DNA from 2 places in the Cobetia sp. 1CM21F genome. Region 1 is predicted to be linked to the other one. Evidence: riboswitches for the same ligand, from Rfam matches in the RefSeq annotation. Region 1 holds a riboswitch; the other holds the start of a gene.
The links. A riboswitch is a leader RNA that binds a small molecule or an ion and turns the genes downstream of it on or off. The one in region 1 is predicted to bind thiamine pyrophosphate.
Positions count from the first base shown of each region.

Region 2: linked by a shared signal. The riboswitch ahead of MSG32_RS08030 (ABC transporter ATP-binding protein) and the one ahead of tenA (thiaminase II) in region 1 are both predicted to bind thiamine pyrophosphate.

Region 1 is NZ_JALNTQ010000001.1:197,038-207,641, reverse strand. It holds gene MSG32_RS00810 (class I SAM-dependent methyltransferase) at 1-211, opposite strand, end outside; gene MSG32_RS00805 (lysophospholipid acyltransferase family protein) at 543-1,577, shown strand; gene MSG32_RS00800 (PQQ-dependent sugar dehydrogenase) at 1,648-3,027, shown strand; gene MSG32_RS00795 (TIGR04283 family arsenosugar biosynthesis glycosyltransferase) at 3,545-4,255, shown strand; gene MSG32_RS00790 (TIGR04282 family arsenosugar biosynthesis glycosyltransferase) at 4,272-4,973, shown strand; TPP riboswitch at 5,127-5,253, shown strand; gene tenA (thiaminase II) at 5,400-6,059, shown strand; TPP riboswitch at 6,218-6,358, shown strand; gene thiC (phosphomethylpyrimidine synthase ThiC) at 6,485-8,494, shown strand; gene MSG32_RS00775 (peptidylprolyl isomerase) at 8,624-8,902, opposite strand; gene MSG32_RS00770 (phasin family protein) at 9,103-9,471, opposite strand; gene MSG32_RS00765 (nuclease-related domain-containing protein) at 9,939-10,604, opposite strand, start outside.
Region 2 is NZ_JALNTQ010000002.1:556,606-567,209, forward strand. It holds tRNA gene MSG32_RS08000 (tRNA-Ser) at 216-306, shown strand; tRNA gene MSG32_RS08005 (tRNA-Ser) at 526-616, shown strand; gene MSG32_RS08010 (DEAD/DEAH box helicase) at 839-2,050, shown strand; gene MSG32_RS08015 (GGDEF domain-containing protein) at 2,209-3,333, opposite strand; gene MSG32_RS08020 (potassium/proton antiporter) at 3,537-5,246, opposite strand; gene MSG32_RS08025 (hypothetical protein) at 5,384-6,349, opposite strand; TPP riboswitch at 6,535-6,648, shown strand; gene MSG32_RS08030 (ABC transporter ATP-binding protein) at 6,707-7,459, shown strand; gene MSG32_RS08035 (ABC transporter permease) at 7,456-8,223, shown strand; gene MSG32_RS08040 (ABC transporter substrate-binding protein) at 8,370-9,674, shown strand; gene MSG32_RS08045 (MFS transporter) at 9,811-10,604, opposite strand, start outside.

The DNA of each region.
Region 1 (10,604 bases):
CATCCAGGCGCTGGGATGGCGCCAGATACAGCAGATGACATTCCGGGCAGCGCAGGTAATCGCGCTCGTCGGCGGGCGGTCGCTGACCGGTGTCGGGGCACGGTCTGCGCCGCTGTACCAGGTGCAGCACATGCTGGCTCTGGGACGCCTCACACAGCGGGCAGACAGTATCCGCAGGCGGATAGGGAACGAGGGAATCAGGGGCTGACATCAGGGCTCCGCGGCAAGGGACACTGGCGATGAGGGTCGACGCCACCACACGACTGGCGGTGACAACTCGGCGCCACGCGCGACACCGCGGCGGCACGGGCAATTCCGCAGCAGGTGAACGTATCGAAGGTGGCGACTGTCTGAGTGCTGAATGATACCCCGCGCCAGTGTCTTGCGCCTGCCACGATGGAGCCTGCAGGCACCGCCCCCCTCTGGCACAATGAGCATCATTCGAGTGCGGCACCGCGACACCTGACGATGTCACGGCGCCTGCTTTCGCGTCAGACAGGCGCGACCTTTCACGCCAGACCACCGGAACTTCACGTGTGACGATGGACAAGACTCTCAAGCGGTTCGAACAGGCCATGGAACAGCGCCTGACTCCTCTCAAGGCCAATTCCGTGGCCTGTCTGTGGCAACGACTATCCGGGCTCAGCACCCGCCAGCTCTGGTGGCTGGCGCGCCCGTTGGCGCGTGTGGTGCAGCTGTGCAATCCCCGTGAGCGCCGGGTCACGCGCCAGAATCTGGGCCAGGCCTTCCCGCAGCTCGACAAGCAGGCGCGCGCGCGTCTGGCAAGCGACAGCCTCGCGCATTCCACCGCCACCATGCTGGAACTTGGCAAGGTGTGGCTGGGCGATGAAGATGCCGTGCGCGATTCGATTCTCGAGGTCCACGGCCGCAACCTGCTCGACGAGGCCCGCGCCGAGGGGCGCGGCGTCATCGTGCTGGCGCCGCACTTCGGCAACTGGGAAGTGCTCAACTTCTGGCTCTCCAGCCATTTCCCGTTCACCGCCATGTACGAGCCGCCCAAGTTCGAGCGCCTCGACCCGATCATCCGCAATGGCCGTGAACGCATGGGCGCGAGCCTGGTGCCCACCAACTCGCGTGGCGTCGCTGCCTTGCTCAAGGCGCTCAAGCGCGCCGAAGCGATCGGCATACTGCCGGATCAGGAGCCGGGCCGTGGCAGCGGCGTCTTCGCCGACTTCTATGGCCGCCCCGCCTATACCGCTACCCTGCTGCCCAAGCTGGTGGCGAGAACCGATGCGCGCGTCGTCACCGGTGTCGCCCAGCGACTGGAAGATGGCCATGGCTTCGCCATCCACTTCCTCGCTGCGGATGAGGATGTCTATTGCGAAGAGGAAGTCGCCTCGGCACGCGGGGTGAATGCCTCGGTGGAAGCGGCGATCGCCTTGGCGCCGGCCCAGTATCAATGGGAATACAAGCGCTGGCGCAAGAGCCCGCAGGAAATGGAGCAACAACCGGGCTGGCAGGAAGCCCGCTTCTATGCGCGCACCTACTCCTTCTTCTCGCTCAAGGGCTGGCGCCGCTACTTCAAGCATCGCCGCAAGGCCAGCAAGCGCGGCTGAGGGCAGCACTGGCGCAACAGGCCATCAGCTCCCAGACTGAATGCGCATGGCTCAATGACAGGAGGCAAGGATGCCGATCGAGACTCACACCGCTCACGTCGCTCACACCGCTCACCTCACAAGTGGCGCATCGCCCCGGCGCCCCTCCCTGTCCCGGGCGGTATCGACACGCCTGCCGGCACGCCTGATGACAGGCTTGGCGACAAGTGTGGCAACAAGAGTGACGGCACGTCTGGTCGCAAGTGCCGCGGCGGCCTGTCTCGCATTGTCTCTGCCAGCCCAGGCAGAGACAGGCACTTCTTCACTGTTGTTGGTGAGCGCTCAGCAAGTGCCCAGTGATGCCCCTGCGCTCAAGCTGCCTGAGGGCGCCACGCTCGAGCGGCTGGCCTCGCTCGACAGTCCACGCATGCTGCACCTCACTGATGCTGGCGAACTGCTGATCGGCTCGCGGGCCGAGCGTGTCTATCGCGCTCAGCTGACGCCGGACGGCAGCCTCTCTGCCGTGAAGACGCTGGTCGAACTGTCGGGCTACCCTCACTCGCTGGTGGTGCGCGGTGACAAGCTCTATGTCGCGACCACTGCAGCCTTGCTGGTCGCCGACTATTCACACGGCGAGTCTCTCACCCGCGATGACTTTCGTGAGCTGATCGCCCTGCCCGGCGGCGGTGGCCATAACTCGCGCACCTTGAGTCTCGGGCCGGATGGTGGCCTCTATCTGGCGCTGGGCATCCAGGGCAATTGCTCGAATCAATACCTTGCAGGCAGCGAGCAGGGCTACTCCTTCAGTGAACGCCGCGGCGGCGTGCTGCGCCTTGAGGAATCCGGCGATGCCCCGCACTGGCAGCCCTGGGCCAGCGGGCTGCGCAACCCGGTAGGCCTCGCCTGGCAGCCAGGTAGGGAAGATGAGCCGCGTCTGCTGGCCACCAACAACGGGCCCGACCACTGGGGCTATGAGCAACCTAGCGAGCTGGTGGTCGCAGCCCGCGAAGGCAGCTTCCATGGCATGCCCTGGTATCAGTGGATCGATGGCAACTGGCAGGCGGATGACTGCATCACGAACGATTCACCGCGCGAGCGTGACGAGATTGAGCCGCCACTGGCCGAGATCCCCGCTCGCAGTGCACCAATGGGAATCGCGGTGGTACCGCCAGAGCATCCATTGTCTTCTGACATGGATGTCGTGGTGGCAGTCCACGGCAGCTGGGGCACGGCGCCCTCCGGCAACGCCGCGGGTGACCCGGCCAGCCGCCGTGAGCCTCGCCTGCTGGGCCTCAAGCTGGCGACGCCAGACACTGAAGCACGCCTGGTGCCAGTGCTGACCGGCCTGCAGGACAGCAGCAGCGGTCAGCGCTGGATTCGCCCGCTCGATGTCCTGTTCGGCCCTGATGGCAGCCTGTACTTCACCTCGGATAGCGGCGCGGATGGCCTCTATCGCCTCACCTTCGATTGATGGCCTGACCTCCAGCAGAACGGGCTTTTGGTAATCGAGGCCCTGGCCCTTATTCACGCGCTCTCTCCAAGCCCTCTTGTCCAAGCACTCTCTTCAGGCTCTCTTTCCAGGAGCTGCTTGGCAGAGGGCCTATGGAGAGGGCCTATAAATAGGGCCGATGAATGCAGCGCTTGCCTGCTACAGATACTGAAAACCTGTCTTGCATGCCCCGCCTGCGAATTACAGGAATGTAGTCCTGTGCCCTCGCATGCACCCAATGGCCAGCTAGGCATTGTGTGGCCATGGAGCGACACTGGGTAGACGCCAAGCGTTTATTGAACGATGACGCGCTGATAGAGCGTATCTTGCCCGTGCATCCAGCCTACGAACTCCTGCGTATGATCCAACGAATACGCCATCGTCGGAGCCTGCCGCCATGAACCAGCAGCCACCCCCAGCATCACGGACGCCCGCCAACCGGGACTCCCTGTCGAGCACATGCACGCACCTGACGCGCGCTCCCTGGCTGAGCATCGTGATGCCGGTGCATGACGAGGCAGCCGGCATCGTGCAAACCCTGATTGCCCTGAGTCGCCTGCGCGCGGGCGGGGACTGTGAAGTGATCGTGGTGGATGGTGGCTCGACGGATGGCACCCCCTCACTGGCCCGACCGCTGTGTGATGCCGTGCTGAGCAGTGAACCGGGCCGGGCACGCCAGATGAATGCCGGAGCCGCGCGTGCACGCGGAGAATGGCTGCTGTTTCTGCACGCCGATACCGACTTGCCCGACAATGCGCTGGCATTGCTCAAGGAGGCCGTCACGACGCATCGCCGCAGCGACTGGGGCCGCTTCGATGTCAGCATCAAGGGCGAGTCGCCGTGGTTACCGATGATCGCTGCCATGATGAATCTGCGCTCGCGGCTGACCAGCATCAGCACGGGCGACCAGACCCAGTTCGTGCAGCGCTCGACCTTCGAGGCCATCGGCGGCTTTGCCGACATGCCATTGATGGAAGATATCTGGCTGAGTGCCCAGCTCAAGCATCTGACCCCGCCAATGAACCTGACGGCGCGCGTCACGACCAGTGGTCGACGCTGGGAGACCCACGGCGTCTGGCGCACCATCGTCAAGATGTGGGGACTGCGGCTGGCGGCCTGGTGTGGCGTCTCCCCTGCACGCCTGGCACGTCTCTACGGCTATCGCGCCGCGGCGCAGGCCTGTGAGCAGCGCGGCATGCCCCATGCGTGATACGGCGTTGCCTACCTTGCCCACAGCTTATGCCGCGTCAGAGGTGCGCCCGACTCTCATCATCTTCGGTCGCCTGCCCATCGCCGGCCACTGCAAGACACGCCTGATCCCCGCACTCGGCCCCGAGGGCGCAGCTCGACTCTATGCGCGGATGCTGAGCCATATCGTTGACCACGCCTGCGCCGCGCGCCTCGGCAAGGTCGTGGTGATGCTGACGGCCTCTGCCGAGTCGTCGAGTCAGGCACCTGAACAGGCGGCTTTGCGGGCAGCGCTGGAAGCCCGGCTGCGAAGCGTTGTCGATGCCTCTGCCGACCTCACCTTCGAGGCACAGCCGCAGGGGGAGCTCGGTGAGCGAATGTCCCGGGCCATGGCCCGACATCTGCCCGAGGGGCCGGTGTTGCTGATGGGCTCCGACCTGCCGGCGCTGGACAGCCAGCGGCTGCGCGAGGCAGCCCACAGACTGCGCACTCACGACGCGGTGCTGCAGCCCACCGACGATGGCGGCTATGGCTTGATTGGCCTCAAGGCGCCCTGCCCGCAAGCCTTCCTGCTGCCCCGCTGGTGCCATGCCCATGTTTGCCGGGACACTCTGGCGCTGCTGGCACGGGCGGGGAGAACGGCCGCTTGCCTGCCGATCAGCTGGGATGTCGATGAGCCACGTGACCTTGCGCGACTGGCGCGCCACCTGCCGGCACTCATGGCCGACCTTGCCGCTTGAGACTTTCCATGAACCCGCTCACGGCTTTCTACAAACCCGCTTGAGGCTCTTCACACGTTCGGCATGCCTCCCAAAGTCGTATGCATTTTTGCTCACACTGCCCTTCTTCTGCGCTGCAGGGCTGTTACACTCGCTGCATCGTGACTCATATGTCACAGCTTGACGGGGTGCCGGTAAGACCGGCTGAGATGTCATGCGCAGGCGATGTCCTTGCGTGAATGACGATCCCGCCGAACCTGATCCGGCTAGTACCGGCGTAGGGATCAAGCGCGAAGCGATGCCACTCGATATCGTCACCACTTTCTCACGGTGACTGTCGGCACCTCCCCCGCTTTTCCCCTGCTCCTGTTCCGGTACTGGCCATGCTTGCGCCAGAGACCTGTCGCCCCATCACGGGTCGTCAGCACGCTCACCGAGGGATGCGTCATGCCTAGTTTCAACGACCTGACCAGTGCCTGCGCCGAGGAATGGCGTGACTATCTCGAGCACGACTTCGTTCGCCAGCTGGGCGAAGGTCGTCTGCCGGAGGAGTCCTTCCGCCATTACCTGCAGCAGGACTACCTGTTCCTGATCCACTTCGCACGTGCCTGGGCGCTGGCCGCCTACAAGAGCCGCACCCTCGCGGAGCTGCGTCAGGCCACGGCCAGTCTCGACACCATCCTCAATACCGAGCTCGATCTGCATATCGGCTACTGCAGCGAGTGGGGCATCAGCGAGGATGACCTGAGCGAGCTGCCGGAATCCCGCGCTACCCTGGCCTATACCCGTTACGTGCTCGATTGCGGCCAGCGCGGCGACCTGCTCGATCTGCACGTGGCGCTCGCGCCCTGCCTGATCGGCTACGGCGAGATCGCCGAGTGGCTGCTCGATCAGGACACCACCGAGATCGAGAACAATCCGTACGCGGACTGGATCGCGATGTACTCAAGCGATGACTTCAAGGAAGCCGTCGAAGCCGAACGTGAATGGCTGGATGCGCGACTCTCGGAAGTCTCGGAGCGCCGACTGGGTGAACTGGTCGATGTCTTCCGGGACGCCACGCGACTCGAGATCGACTTCTGGCAGATGGGCCTCGATCGCGCTTGAGGCATGACAGACTGACGTCCCGGCGCTCGCCATGAGCCGCTCGGGATGACGCCATCCTCCGTGGATGGCATGGCTGACAGGCCAACAGAGCCTGGATGCGAGAATGCTCCCCGTGGCAAGCCTGACGCTTCGGGCAACACCCTCGCATTGAAATCTGAACACGCTTGACGGGGTGCCGGTGGAACCGGCTGAGATCCTGCATGCATGCTTCGCCGCCCTGACGCGCGAGCTTGCCAGCAAGGGGTCCCGTGGAACCTGAACCGGTTAGGACCGGCGTAGGAATCAAGCTGATGGCCAGCCGCTGCGCGCGGCCGCCTCGCTCCCGGGCCACCTGTTGGCAAGGAGTCGGCGACGACCATCCTCTCCCTGCGCACGGTCTTCCCATGATGACGTCAGCCGTGACGTCGCCCTTTGAGGAGACCTGCATGAGCACTGCCCCGACGACACAAGACCCGCAAACCACCAACGCCGCCGAGTCACCGCTCGCCTCGCAGCCTGAGGCTGCCCCCAAGGCACGCGCGCGTGCCGGTCGCAAGGATGGCAGCCGCCACCTCGCCAGCGAAGCACAGGTCGACGCCGCCGCCATCGCGCCGCTGAGCGGCTCGCGCAAGATCTATATCGAAGGCTCCCGTCCGGACATCCGCGTGCCCATGCGCGAGATCGGCTGCTCGCCGACCCAGACCTCCAGCGGCCTGGAAGAGAACCCGCCGATCGTCGTCTACGATACCTCCGGCCCCTACACCGATCCGGCGGTCGAGATCGACATCCGCCGGGGCCTGGCGCCGCTGCGCGAGCAGTGGATCGAGGAACGCGGTGATACCGAACAGCTCAATCAACTGAGCAGTGAATATGGCCGCGTGCGCCAGGCCGACCTGCGCCTGTCGTCCCTGCGCTTCGAGCTGGACCACCGCCCGCGTCGCGCCCTGCCGGGCAAGAATGTCACCCAGCTGCACTACGCGCGCCAGGGCATCATCACCCCCGAGATGGAATACATCGCGATTCGCGAGAATCAGCGTCGTATCGCGCTGCGTGAGGAATATCAGGGCAGCGAATCCGTCGAGAGCATTCTGGGCCACCAGCACCCGGGCCACAGCTTCGGCGCCAACCTGCCCGACGAGATCACCGCCGAATTCGTGCGTGAGGAAGTCGCGCGCGGCCGCGCGATCATTCCCGCCAACATCAATCACCCGGAAAGCGAGCCGATGATCATCGGTCGCAACTTCCTGGTGAAGGTCAACGGCAACCTGGGTAACTCGGCGGTCACCTCCTCCATCGAGGAAGAGGTCGACAAGATGACCTGGGCGATCCGCTGGGGTTCCGACACCGTGATGGACCTCTCGACAGGCGCCAACATCCACGAGACCCGTGAATGGATTCTGCGCAATTCTCCCGTGCCCATCGGCACGGTGCCGATCTATCAGGCGCTGGAGAAGGTCGATGGCGTGGCCGAGAACCTCGATTGGGAGATCTTCCGCGACACGCTGATCGAGCAGGCCGAGCAAGGCGTCGACTACTTCACCATCCACGCCGGCGTCCTGCTGCGCTATGTGCCACTGACCGCCAGCCGCGTGACCGGCATCGTCTCGCGCGGCGGCTCGATCATGGCCAAGTGGTGTCTGGCGCATCACGAGGAAAGCTTCCTCTATCGCCACTTCGAGGACATCTGCGAGATCTGCAAGGCCTACGACATCAGCCTGTCACTGGGCGATGGCCTGCGCCCGGGCTCGGTGGCCGATGCCAATGACGCCGCCCAGTTCGGTGAGCTCGAGACGCTCGGCGAGCTGACGAAGATCGCCTGGCAGCACGATGTCCAGGTCATGATCGAAGGCCCGGGTCACGTGCCGATGCACCTGATCAAGGAGAACATGGACAAGCAGCTCAGCGAGTGTGACGAGGCGCCCTTCTACACCCTCGGCCCGCTGACCACCGACATCGCCCCGGGCTACGACCACATCACCTCCGGCATCGGCGCCGCGATGATCGGCTGGTTCGGCTGCGCCATGCTCTGCTACGTGACCCCCAAGGAGCACCTGGGCCTGCCCAACAAGGACGACGTCAAGACCGGCATCATCACCTACAAGATCGCCGCACATGCCGCCGATCTGGCCAAGGGCCATCCGGGCGCGCAACGCCGTGACAATGCGCTCTCAAAGGCACGCTTCGAGTTCCGCTGGGAAGACCAGTTCAATCTGGGCCTGGACCCGGACACCGCGCGCAGCTTCCACGACGAGACGCTGCCCAAGGACTCGGCCAAGGTCGCCCACTTCTGCTCCATGTGCGGGCCGAAGTTCTGCTCGATGAAGATCACCCAGGAAGTGCGTGATTACGCCAACGAACATGGCCTGACCGGCGATGCCGACAGCGTGATGGCCGGCATGCAGGAGCAGGCCGACAAGTTCAAGCGTGAAGGCAGCCAGCTCTATCAGGAGGTGTAGGCAAGCGCCTGACACACAGGAAGGATGACTTTCCGAGCGACACAAAAAACGCCCCGACCAGTGATGGTCGGGGCGTTTTCGTCACATCCTGCCAAACGCTCATGACATCTCATGAGCGTGACAGAAGGCTCACGTGCGGCTGGTGACTTCCAGCAGGTGATAACCGAACTGGGTCTTCACCGGGCCCTGAACCGTGTTGATCGGGGCGCTGAACACGACTTCGTCGAATTCCTTGACCATCATGCCCGGGCCGAAGGCGCCCAGGTCGCCGCCACTGCGGCCGGACGGGCAGGAGGAGTGCTCGCGAGCGGCATCAGCGAAATCGCGGCCGTTCTCGATTTCGGTCTTGAGAGCTGCACACTGTTCTTCGCTGGAAACGAGAATATGACGCGCTGTGGCCTGTGCCATGTCTATCACCTGTCACTGATCGAATAAATGCCGCCGGCAATCACCGGCGGCGTGGCAGGTCATTGTGGCCCAAGGCAGCGCTCGCCGCTAGCGTCGCGCGCCTCCCCACCTGCTCAGCGATGCTCCAGACACGCGAACGCCCATCCGGAAGACCGGATGGGCGTTGGGGACGCTCGCCTGAGAGCGTCGGCAGCAGTCGCTTACTTGGCGACTTTCTGCATGGCCTCGGAGGCGGACTTGGCGTTGCTTTCTGCCAGTTCCTGACCTTTCTTGGCGTATTCCTGGTTCAGCTCGACCACTTTCTGGGTGTCGTTCTGCAGCTTCTCGCCCAGAGTCTTGACGGTTTCCTGCTGCTCCTTGACGAAGTTCTTCAGACCTTCGCTGTCCTTGATCTCGAGCATGGAACGCGCCTGGGTCAGGGAAGCATCAGCATAGGACTTGGTCAGTTCCATCTGTGCGCCGATCAGCTTCTCGCTGTAATCGATGCTCAGGGCGCTGAACGCACGCAGCGGAGACAGGAACATATCGTCGAACTGCTGAGCGGACTTCTCGAAGTTGGCATTGAACATGTAGGCACCCTCCAGGGTATTGGCATCACGCTGAAATGAACCGGAGCGTTGCTCCGTTCGGTTATCAGGACTGAACCGGGCTGGTGCACCGTAGTGACCGAGCCATCATTATCAAGCCGTCACTATCAAGCCGTCGCGGTCAGATAGTGCTATCGACCAGGTTCCATCCTCGCTGCAACGCAGCATAAGACAGTCTTTGTTGCACTGCAACATCAAAAACATCGCAACGACTGATCTGTACGCCCTGGTTGATGCAGTTGCTTGATTGCACTGGAGAAAAACAATCAGAAGTCGAAAAGAAAATTGACGTCCTGGGCTCCCGTCACGCTCTGCACCACGCCCTGGAACGCCAGACTGGGCCTAAGTGCTGGGCCATAGGGCTGAGAGGATAGAGGGCTAGGACAGAGGGCTGAGACAGAAGCCTGAAGCTGAAAGGCTGAACTTGAGGAGAGCGCCGTGCTGCTGCCTCACTGGCATGAGGCGTCGCGACAGCGTTTGCAGAGCAGACGCCCGCCCAGCGCGCGTGCCTGATCTGCCTGGCGACAGAAGTCGACACTCTGGGTGGAAAGCCATCGCCGACAGCCCTGGCAGCGCGGCAAGCCTTCCTCATCCTGCGACGGGGCGGAAGACGCGCCCTGCTGATTGTCGGCCGCAGCCCCCGGCTGCTCGCCTGCCGCCTGCGGGCTCGCGGGGCCTTCTCGGCTATCCTGATCCAGAGTCTGGTGCCCGGGCTGCCAGTGCGCGGCCTGCAGCCCTCGGCCCCCAAAACCGCACTGCCGTTTCAGGGCAGCCGTAGATGTCACGCCACGCTGGACCGCCAGCGTCGTGTCATCCGACGCCCCTTCCATGTCATCGGACTCTGCCGCCATGGCAGCGCTATCGCCTGAGGCCCGCGCCAGTTCTTCAGGCGATAGCGGCGGTTGCCATAGATAGGCCAGCGGGGATACCTGAGTGGCAGCGTCGCCATCCGTCGCGCGCGTGCCAGCGGCCAGGCCCAGCTCCGCCACCCAATCCGTATTGGGGGCCACATGCTGGGTCGCGATGGCGCGCCCCAGCTGGCGCAGGCGTCGCTGATCGAGGCGGTGGGTAAAACTGCGCAGCCGTGTCACGTAAGCGGTCTTGCCGCTCACCTG
Region 2 (10,604 bases), on a different contig from region 1:
TGACCCCAGCATGCCCTCAGGGGTTTGCCTAATCAAGAGACAGAACGATGAAAAGCCCTATTGAGGCAACCATCCGGCGCGTGCAAGGCAACGACATCGTCAGTCTCCGCAGCCATTGTGGCATGCGCGACCTTTCAAGCATCTGAACGACAAGGAAATTTACGCCAAGTCCTTGACCCTGACTGAAAAATCCGTAGTATTTCATCCCGTGAGTCGGAGGGATGGCAGAGCGGTTGAATGCACCGGTCTTGAAAACCGGCGTAGGTTAATAGCCTACCCAGGGTTCGAATCCCTGTCCCTCCACCACCTTGATTCCGAAAGCCCCGTCTACCTCAGGTAGGCGGGGCTTTTTCGTGGCCTGACACATGACCCGATTCATGGTCTGGTGCCAGCAGGCGGCTCCGGCGGCCTCACCCCGGCGCCATCCAGCTGCAAGTGATTGTCCGCGATGGCTTTTCCGAAGATTTTTCTTCGCCTATCCCTTGCTATTCTCATCAGGTTCGGTAGTATTTCGCTCCGTGAGTCGGAGGGATGGCAGAGCGGTTGAATGCACCGGTCTTGAAAACCGGCGTAGGTTAATAGCCTACCCAGGGTTCGAATCCCTGTCCCTCCACCACCTTGAATTCCGAAAGCCCCGTCTACTTCAGGTAGGCGGGGCTTTTTCATTGTTGCCGCGCAGCGCCCATCGCCGCCACTTCGCTACCCTGCCTGAGCAGCGATGGCCATTGATGCGCCGGGCCGTCAGCGGACTTTCGGCTACAGTGAGCATCACTGCGCCAGACATTCCTTGCCGCAGAATGTGCGCTTGCCCCTCCCCCTTTAGACAAGTCGAGACACCATGCCATTTTCTGCCCTTGGTTTGAGCGATTCCATCGTCAAGGCCGTCACCGAGCAAGGCTACCAGACCCCGACTCCCATCCAGGAGAAGGCGATCCCCGTCGTGCTGGCCGGTAACAACCTGATCGCCGCCGCCCAGACGGGTACCGGCAAGACGGCAAGCTTCGTGCTGCCCATCCTGCAGACCCTGCAGCAGGCGCCCAAGGTGCGCGCCAAGCGCGTACATGCCGTCATCCTGACGCCGACGCGGGAGCTGGCGATCCAGGTCGAAGACAACATCCAGCACTACTCCAGGTATCTGGAAGTCAGCTCCATGGCGATGTATGGCGGCGTGGAGATCGAACCCCAGCAACAGCGTCTGATCGAGGGCGTGGACATCCTGGTGGCGACGCCCGGCCGCCTGCTGGACATGCTGACCCGCCGCGCGATCCACCTCGACGAGACACGCACCCTCGTCATCGACGAAGCGGACCGCATGCTCGACATGGGCTTCATCGCCGACATCAACAAGATCGTCGAGAAGCTGCCCAGAGAGCGCCAGAACCTGCTGTTCTCGGCCACGCTCTCGGCTCAGGTGCGCGTGCTCGCCAAGACCGCAGTGACGGACGCCGTCGAGATCATGGTCGCACCGGAGAACGTTACCGCGCCGGATATCAGCCAGTATCTGATCACGGTCGACAAGGAGTTCAAGTCCGCCCTTCTGAGCCACCTGATTCACGAGAAGCAGTGGCAGCAGGCGCTGATCTTCATCGAGACCAAGCGTGGCGCCGCCAAGCTGGTGAGTCAGCTGGAGAAGCGTGACATCGCCGCCGAGTCCTTCCACAGCGGTCGCAGCCAGGCAATGCGCGAGCAGCTGCTGGCCGACTTCAAGGCCGGCACCATCAAGTATCTCGTGGCCACCGGCGTTGCCGCGCGGGGCATCGACATCGATGACCTGCAGCGCGTGGTCAACTATGACCTGCCGGACGCCGCCGAGGATTATGTCCACCGCATCGGGCGTACCGGTCGCGCCGGAGCCAGCGGTGAAGCCATCTCGCTGGTCTCGCGTGATGACTTCCGCAACCTGTGCGCCATCGAGCAGCACCTGGGCTATTTCGTGACGCGCGAAGTCGTGGAAGGCTTTGCGCCCAAGCTCGCGGTGCCGGCCTCGAACAGCGACTACGCCCCCAAGTCCGCAAGCAAGAGCCGTCGTCGCCAGCCCAACCGCCGCTGATACCTCTCAGGGCAGCCTGATGACGCCCTGACACACGCACGCCCCCGGAGACATGAATGTCATTCTCCGGGGGCGTGCTGGGCTGTATACCTAGCTTTGTTCGCAAATCTCTATGCGCAAACCTCTATGCACAAAGCTCTGCGCGCAGTGAATTGCGCTCAATTGATGGCGGCGATGCCCGGCCCACCCACGGGGCCCAGCTGGGTGTCACTGACGAAGCCATTGCCGCCGTCCTGCTTGGCACGGAACAGATTGACGTCGGCCTTGGCGATCAGGCCTTCCAGGTCCTTGTCGCCGGACTGGCGCTGGGCGACACCGATCGACAGATTGACATCCAGACTGTTGAGGCCGTCATTGATGACGAACGGCAATGCCGAGGCGCCCTTGCACAGGCGCTCTGCCACCTGATCGACGCGCTCGCCATGCAGCCCCGGGCACAGCAGCACGAATTCCTCGCCGCCATAGCGCCCGACCAGGTCCTCCCCGCGCAGGATGCTGCGCATGCGCCGCACCAGCTCCTTGAGCACCTGATCACCGGCCTGGCGACCCCATGTCTCGTTGATCAGCGCCAGATGGTCGACATCCACCATCATCACGCTCAGCGCCCCGTTGTTGATCAACATGCCACGCCCGCTGTCGACCAGCTCGGCGCGACTCAGGGCGCCGGTCAGCGCATCGAAGCGCCCTCCCGTCTCGAAACGCTGCTGCAGGCGCTCCACCGACCAGCCCATCTGCACCAGCACCAGCGTGAAGAAGATGGTCAAGACGCCCAGATTGATGATGCGAAATGCCAGCATCCAGCCGGCGGGCAGCGGATTGGTCGGCCCTTCCAGCATCAGGATGATATAGGCCAGCAGCGGCATGCTCAGGCAGGCGGCGCACAGCAAAACGCGCCGCATGAACGACATGCGGATCGAGTAGATGCACAGCAAGGCGCCGAAGTAGAAGTAGTCGAACCCGGCTTCCGAGCCGAAATAGCGCAGCGAGAAGCTGATCTGCGCGCAGGTGCCCAGCGCCATCAGCGTGGCCGCCAGGGCTTCACGGCGAGCACGGTGCAGCTGCAGACAGACCAGATCGACGATCAGCATCGCCAGATTCAGCGCCAGAATGCCCATCTCGCCCAGCCACAACAGCAGGATGGCGTAGAGCAGATGGCAACTGACCGCCAGCACGTAGACCACGTTGAAGGTGGCATGAAAGGTCTTCTCATCCGCCGTGAGTCCGGGCGGGAATTGCTCGAATCGCCGCAGAAAGCCCGCGAGATGAGGGTGTGGGCTGGCCATGTAGTCACCTCCTTGTCGCTGGCCACAATCGGTGGCCAGGCGCTGTCACGGACAAATTGGCCTGACATCAACAGAATACGATATTGATGAGTCCAAACACGACGCCCCCATTACACGCAGTGCAATGGGGGCGTCGTATCGTGTGAAGCGCAGGCGCAGGCTCAGGCCCTGACACAGATTCAGGCCCAGAAACGGACTCAGACTCAGTGCAGTCGCAGGCCGACCTTGGTGATGCGATTGCCTTCCACCTCGTTCACCACCCAGTGGATGCCATGCCAGTCGACATCGTCGCCGACCACCGGCACCCCGCCGACTCGCCGGGTGATGAATTCGGCGATGGTCAGGTGGTGCTCGCCCTGGGAGAGCGTCAAGCCGTAGACATCGGCGATATCCTGCATGTTGGCATCGCCTTCCAGCGTGAAGGTCCCGAAGAAGGCGCGTTGCTCGTGCTGCAGACTCTCGCCATTGAACATGCGGTTGAGGCTCGGCACATCACAGGAGCGCCCCACCACGCACAGCACATCCTGCTGATGCAGACAGGTGCTGCCCTTGGGGTGGATCAACACCTTGTTGCGGAACAGCGCCCCGACCTTGGCCCCCGACGGGAAGCGCAGCATGCGCAGCGCCACGCCTTCCAGCGCCGTGTTGTCGACGCGATAGACCAGCATCTCGTAGTCATTGACCGGCATGATGCCGAGCAGGTTGCGGCGACTCGGCTGTGCGCCCGGCGGCACCACCACCCGCAGCTTGCGCGCCATCGGCGCCAGCGACGAGCCCTGTACCAGCAGCGAGATGATGACCACGAAGAAGGCGACATTGAAGTAGAGACCGGCATTCTCGACCCCGGTGATCACCGGGAAGATCGCCAGCACAATCGGCACCGCCCCTCGCAGCCCGACCCAGCTGATGAACCACAGCTCGCGCCAGCGGAAGCGGAAGAACGGCTTGAGACACAGGATGACCGCCAGCGGGCGCACCACCAGAATCAGCGCCACGCTGAGGATGGCGGCCGGCAGCGCGAACTGCAGCATGGTCGAGGGCGAGACCAAAAGGCCCAGCATCAGGAACAGCACGATCTGCGAGAGATGCGCCATACCATCATGCACCGGCAGGATGTGCTCCAGATGCCGCCCGGGGTGATTGCCGATCATCAGGCCACACAGATAGATGGCAAGGAAACCGCTGCCACCCATCTCGTTGGTGGTGGCGAAGAGGCTCAGGCCCAGCGCCAGCGCCAGCAGCGAATAGAGGCCGGGCGCGAGGTCCAGATAGCGCATCAGACGGGCGATCAGCCAGCCGCCGGCGATCCCCATGGCGGCGCCGACACCGAACTGCAGCAGGAAGCTCATGATGCCCGACGCGACGCCGGAGAGCTGACCGGTCAGGATCTCGGCCAGCGTGATGGTCAGGAAGATCGCCATCGGGTCGTTGGTGCCGGACTCGATTTCCAGCGTCGCACCGACACGCTCATTGAGGTGAACGCCCTGACCGCCCAGCAGCGAGAAGACCGCCGCGGCATCGGTGGAGCCGACGATGGCCCCGACCAGCAGGCCTTCGATCAGGGTGAGATCAAACAGCCACATGGCCAGAAGGCCCACCAGGCCGCTGGTCATGAAGACCCCGACGGTGGCCAGCACCAGCGCCGGCTTCAGGCCGGCACGAAACGTGGACAGCCGCGTGCGCAGGCCGCCATCGAGCAGGATGAGCGCCAGCGCCAGGTTGCCGATCATGTAAGCGGATGAGGCGTCATCGAACTGGATGCCCAGCACGCCATCTTCACCCGCCAGCATGCCAAGGCCGAGGAACAGCAGTAGCAGCGGCATGCCAAGACGCGCCGAGACGCGGCTGGCCAACACGCTCAAGGCGATCAGCGTGCCTGCCAGCAAGAAATAATAATTCAGGTTCTCTACCACGAGTGCTCCCCCGCCAAGCCCTACATCAGATCTCGAGTGACGTCCACGACGACTCACCCACAGTATTCCATGTCAGCGATGGGGCTGCAGAGAAATTTCACACCTTTCATGTACTTGCAGCGTGCAGCACGCGGATTTCACGCCAGGCTGCGCGGCGAGACCCAGGCAGGGGCTGCCGCAAGCTCAGCATAGGACCGCGGGCCGAAGGCCTCCATCGCCCACAACAGCGCACGGCACAGCTCACGCTGGCCATCGAGATCGATCATGCGCCCATGGCGCGAATAGCCCTTCATAAAGGCCTGACGCTGCTCCGGCGTTTCCAGCAGCAACTCCACCAGCGCCCAGTCGAACTCGATCGGCGCCCACACCAGCGCTTCCCAATCGCTCCATACCCAGCCGGTGGCGGCGCACAGATATTGATCGGCGCGCATGTCCGGCAGACACCACACCGCGCGAGTCGGTGCCGGGAAGGTGCGCTTGAGCAGCGTGCCAAGCTCCGCGCGACGCGGGTGATGGGCGAGAAAGCGCGTGACGCGGGTATTCCAGTGCAATAGCGGCATCGGCTGCGCCAGCGGCTGACCGAAGCCCGACAGCGTATCCTGATGCAGGCGACCGAGCTGGTCGCCCAGCAGCTCACAGAAGGTGATGCTGAGATCACTCGGCTGCCCGCTGGACCACGGCAGGTGCCAGATGGGCGCGCCATCGAGACGCCCGAGAAAGGTCAGGGGCAGTGGCGGAATCGGCAGGCGCGCGGGCAAGGCGCCCGCCAGTCGCGTCAGCCCCTCCGGCGTCGCCCAGCGATCGGCGCCGAAGACCCCGCGCATGGCGCGCCAGAAGGGGTCATGGTCTGGCCCGGTGCGCGCCAGCTTGATGAGGCCGGGCGTGCCGCCACGCTGGCGCCATAGCCAGTTGGCGCTATCCGGCCAGGCGAGTGCCAACGGCTCAAGGGGTTGACCCAGATAGGTCGAGAGCCGGCGGGTCAGTGACTCCTCGGGCCAGCCCCTGGGCACGGGACGCGGCTCGCCCACGGCCTCAGCCGTGCTCGGCCGCCGTGGGGGAACGGGATAACTGGAACAGGTCGAGAGATCCGGTGTGTCGGGCATGATGATCTCCTTGGGCTACACGTCTTGTTACAGTAAAGCTCAGCATACCCAAGGCGTGGCACATCGGCATAGTCCGTTTCGCACGCCACCTCTGCCCTGCCCACCTCTGCCCTGCTCACCGGACCCGCCCCCCGCCCCTGACCCGCGTCGGACAAGACACCGGCAAGAGAGTGACGTTACACTGTCGACCTGGATGGGGGTGCCCGAGGATGGGCTGAGAGCCGCAGCGATACGTCGCGCGACAACCCCTGGAACCTGATCCGGTTGATACCGGCGGAGGGAATCCCCGACGCGTGCCCTGCATGGCGCGTCACCTGCTTCCTCCTGCCGGCACGCCGCCTGACCACGGAATTGCCTGTGTCGCTGGGACTCACCCTCAACAACGCACGAATCGATTACGCCGGCCACACGCTGTTCCGCGATATCTCCGCGCGTCTGGAAGCCGGTAGCTGGACGGCACTGCTGGGACGCTCCGGCTGCGGCAAGAGTTCGCTGCTGCGCCTGCTGGCCGGTCTGGAGATGTCAGATCTCCACCAGCTCGACCTCGCCACCGATGACGGTCAGCCGCTGACCGACCGCGTGGCCTGGATGGCGCAGCAGGACCTGCTGCTGCCGTGGCGGCGCGTCATCGACAACCTGTGGCTGGGCGATGACCTGCGCCGGCGGCCGCGCAATCGCAAACTCGCTCATGAACTGCTGGCCGCGGTCGGGCTCGAGGGCCGTGAGCAGGCCTGGCCGGACGCCCTCTCCGGCGGTCAGCGCCAGCGCGTCGCCCTCGCCCGCACGCTCTACCAGCAGGCGCCGGTCGTGATGATGGACGAGCCATTCTCGGCGGTGGATGCCATCACCCGTCTGGAGCTGCATGATCTGGCCAGCCGCCTGCTCAAGGGCCGCACCGTCCTGATGGTGACCCATGACCCGCTGGAGGCATTGCGCCTCGCCGATCAACTGCTGGTGCTGCGCCCGTCGAGCCTCCCGGGTCACGGCGCCGAGCTGGAACGCCTGCCGGGGCTTGGCGCCGCACGCCCGGTGCCGCTGGATGACCCGGCCCTGCCACCGGCGCAGGCGCAACTGATCGCCCGCCTGCGTGATAGCGAGGAGGCCGCATGAAACGTCTGCACGCCATGCGTCACCTCGTCATCAGCGCGCTGCTCCTGCTGGGGCTTTGGCAGCTGGTCATTGCCGTTACCGCCGTACCGCCCTACATTCTGCCCACGCCGCAGGCCGTGCTCGAGGTGCTGATCCAGAAGGCGCCGCTGCTGGCCCATCACGCTGGCGTCACCATCAGCGAGATACTGGCCGGGCTGGTGCTGGGCATTCTGCTCGGCCTTGCCACCGCGCTGGCGCTGGCCTTCATTCCCCGCCTGCGCCGCACCCTGCTGCCGATGCTGCTGATCAGCCAGGTGATACCGCTGTTCGCGATCGCGCCGCTGCTGGTGCTGTGGCTCGGCTATGACATGCTGTCCAAGGTGGTGATGGCGACGCTGATCATCTATTTCCCGGTCGCCTCCACCGGCTACGACGGCCTGCGCCAGACCCAGCAGGGCTGGCTGGATCTTGCCCATACCCTGGGTGCCAGCCCATGGCGCCGGCTGATCCACATCCAGTTGCCCGCCGCGCTGCCGGCACTGGCCTCCGGCATTCGCATGGCCGCGACCGCCGCCCCCATCGGCGCCGTCATCGGGGAATGGGCCGGTGCCAGTCAGGGGCTGGGCTATCTGATGCTCAACGCCAACGCGCGCATGGAAATCGACCTGATGTTCGCCGCCCTGCTGGTGCTGGTCGCCTTCTCCCTGCTGCTCTATTTCTCGCTGGATGCGCTGCTGCGCGCCCTGATGCCCTGGCACCGCGACCGGCTGACACGCCTGAGCTGACACGCCGGGGCTTCGAGTAACTACCGCAAGACCGCAAGATCGCGTAACCGAAAGACGCAACGACGCTCGACACAAATTGCATGAGCCTGACGACTGCCGCCCACGAACGGCAGCACCACTACCCTGTGATCACAAGGAACTCCGCCATGTCTCTTTCGTCATCGGCGCCACGGCGCAAAGCGCAGCCGACACGTTCACCACGTGCCTCGCTGCTGTCCACCGCCTTCGCCACCCTGCTGACCACGCTGTGCCTGAGCAGCCTGCCAGCCACCGCCATGTCGGCCCACGCCGCCGAGGCAGAACCCGCCACCAGCACCCAGTCAGCGCCGGAAATCGTCGCTCAGCAGGCCGAGGTCGGAGTGAACGGCGATTCGGCCGCCTCGGCGCCGGTGGCAAGCCAGGAAGCCGTGGAAGCAACCGCCGGCGCCGCCGAGCAGGCCAAGAACGGTGCTGAACCGGCCGCGGATGCCCCGCCAGCCGCCAGCGACGAACAGAGCGCTGATGCTGACTCGAAGGGCGCCGCCAATGACACTACCACGGACGCTGCCACCGCCGAGCAGCCGCTGACGCAGTTCAAGGTCATGCTCGACTGGTACACCAACCCCGGCCATGCCCCGCTGGTGCTGGCGCAGGAGCTGGGCCTGTTCAAGAAGCACGGCCTTGATGTCGAGCTGATCGCCCCCGCCGACCCGAGCGTGCCGCCCAAGCTGGCCGCCGCCGAGCGCGTCGACATCGCCATCAGCTATCAGCCGCAGCTGCACCTGCAGATCGATCAGGGCCTGCCGCTGGTACGTATCGGCACCCTGGTCGCCACGCCGCTGAATGTGGTGGTGGTGCGCGCCGACAGCGACATCCAGTCGATCGCCGACCTCAAGGGCAAGCGGGTCGGCTACTCGGTCGGCGGTGTCGAGGAAGTGCTGCTCTCCACCATGCTGCAGCACAGCGGCCTGACGCTGGATGACATCACGCTGACCAACGTCAACTTCTCGCTGACGCCGTCACTGCTGACGCGCAAGGTCGATGCCGTCACCGGCGCCTTCCGCAACTTCGAGCTGGCCCAGATGGCCCAGGAAGGCGTCAAGGGCCGCGCCTTCTACATCGAGGAAGAAGGCGTGCCGACCTATGACGAGCTGATCTTCGTCGCCAACAGCGACAGCTACGAGCGCAAGCAGGCCCAGTACGCCGGCTTCCTCGCCGCCGTCGGTGAAGCCACTGCCTGGATCATCAACCATCCTGACCAGGGCTGGGAGATGTTCCGCGACTCCGACCCGGCACTGGATACCGAGCTCAACAAGGAAGCCTGGTACGCCACCCTGCCGCGCTTCGCGCTGCGTCCTGCCGCGCTGGATGCCGGCCGTTACCGTGACTTCGAGGACTTCCTGTTCGAGCGCGGCATGATCAAGAAGCGCCAGTCGCTGAGCCACCTGGCCGTCGACGTCAACGCGCCCTGAGGCGTTGAGCGCCCAGAGCTCTTGAAACGCTGAGCGCTTGCGCGCCCCATGCAAAACGCCCTGTCGGAGATTCCGACAGGGCGTTTTGGGTTCAGGACCGGCTCGCTCTCGCCGTCTTGTGCCTATTTGACAAGCGCTAGCGGCGTGCCAGGCGACGCGACAGCCACAGGATCTGCAGCGGCTGGATCACCAGCGCGATCATCAGCACCGCGACCAGCAACGGCATGCCCTCCAACGCGCCGCTCGGCGTGCTGACCAGCAGTCCGGCGCCCACATAGCTGCCGGCGGCAGAACTCAGATGCTGCACGGCACTCTGGGTGCTGGTGAAGGCCGCTCGCTCGTGGTCGGCGGGAATGAAGCTGTTGAGCGTATTCTGGGTCACACGCCGCGCCGACGAGAACAGCATGTAGGCGCCGAAGCCGATCCAGATCAGCGACGGTCCCGGCGAATGCAGCAGGAAGGCCCAGCCGACCAGCGCCGTCATCAGGCAGGTGATGGTGCCCGGCCAGACACAACCATAGCGATCACACAGCCGTCCCGTCAGCTGCATGCCGACCAGCGACAGGCCGCCACCGATCATGTAGAGCCCGCCGAGATCCTCGCGCGGCAGACCCAGATTGAACAGCAGATAGCTTGCCAGGTTGGGAATCACCAGGAAGTTGCTGAACATCGCCGTGGCGATCAGCGCCAGCCCCAGGCGATGGTCGGGCTGGGCCAGGATGTTCAGGATCGTGGTGCCCTTGCGGCTGCGCTGACGCGTCTCGGGATTATCGAGATGGCCGCGGATCGGCGGCAGTATCCAGGCCAGCAGCCCGCACACCAGCAGTGCCAACAGCGCCACGGCGCGAAATGGCGCCTGCCAGCCGAAGCCCTGCGACAGCCACAGCGCAAACGGCAGCCCCAGCACCGAGGCCACCGAGAAGGCGCCCA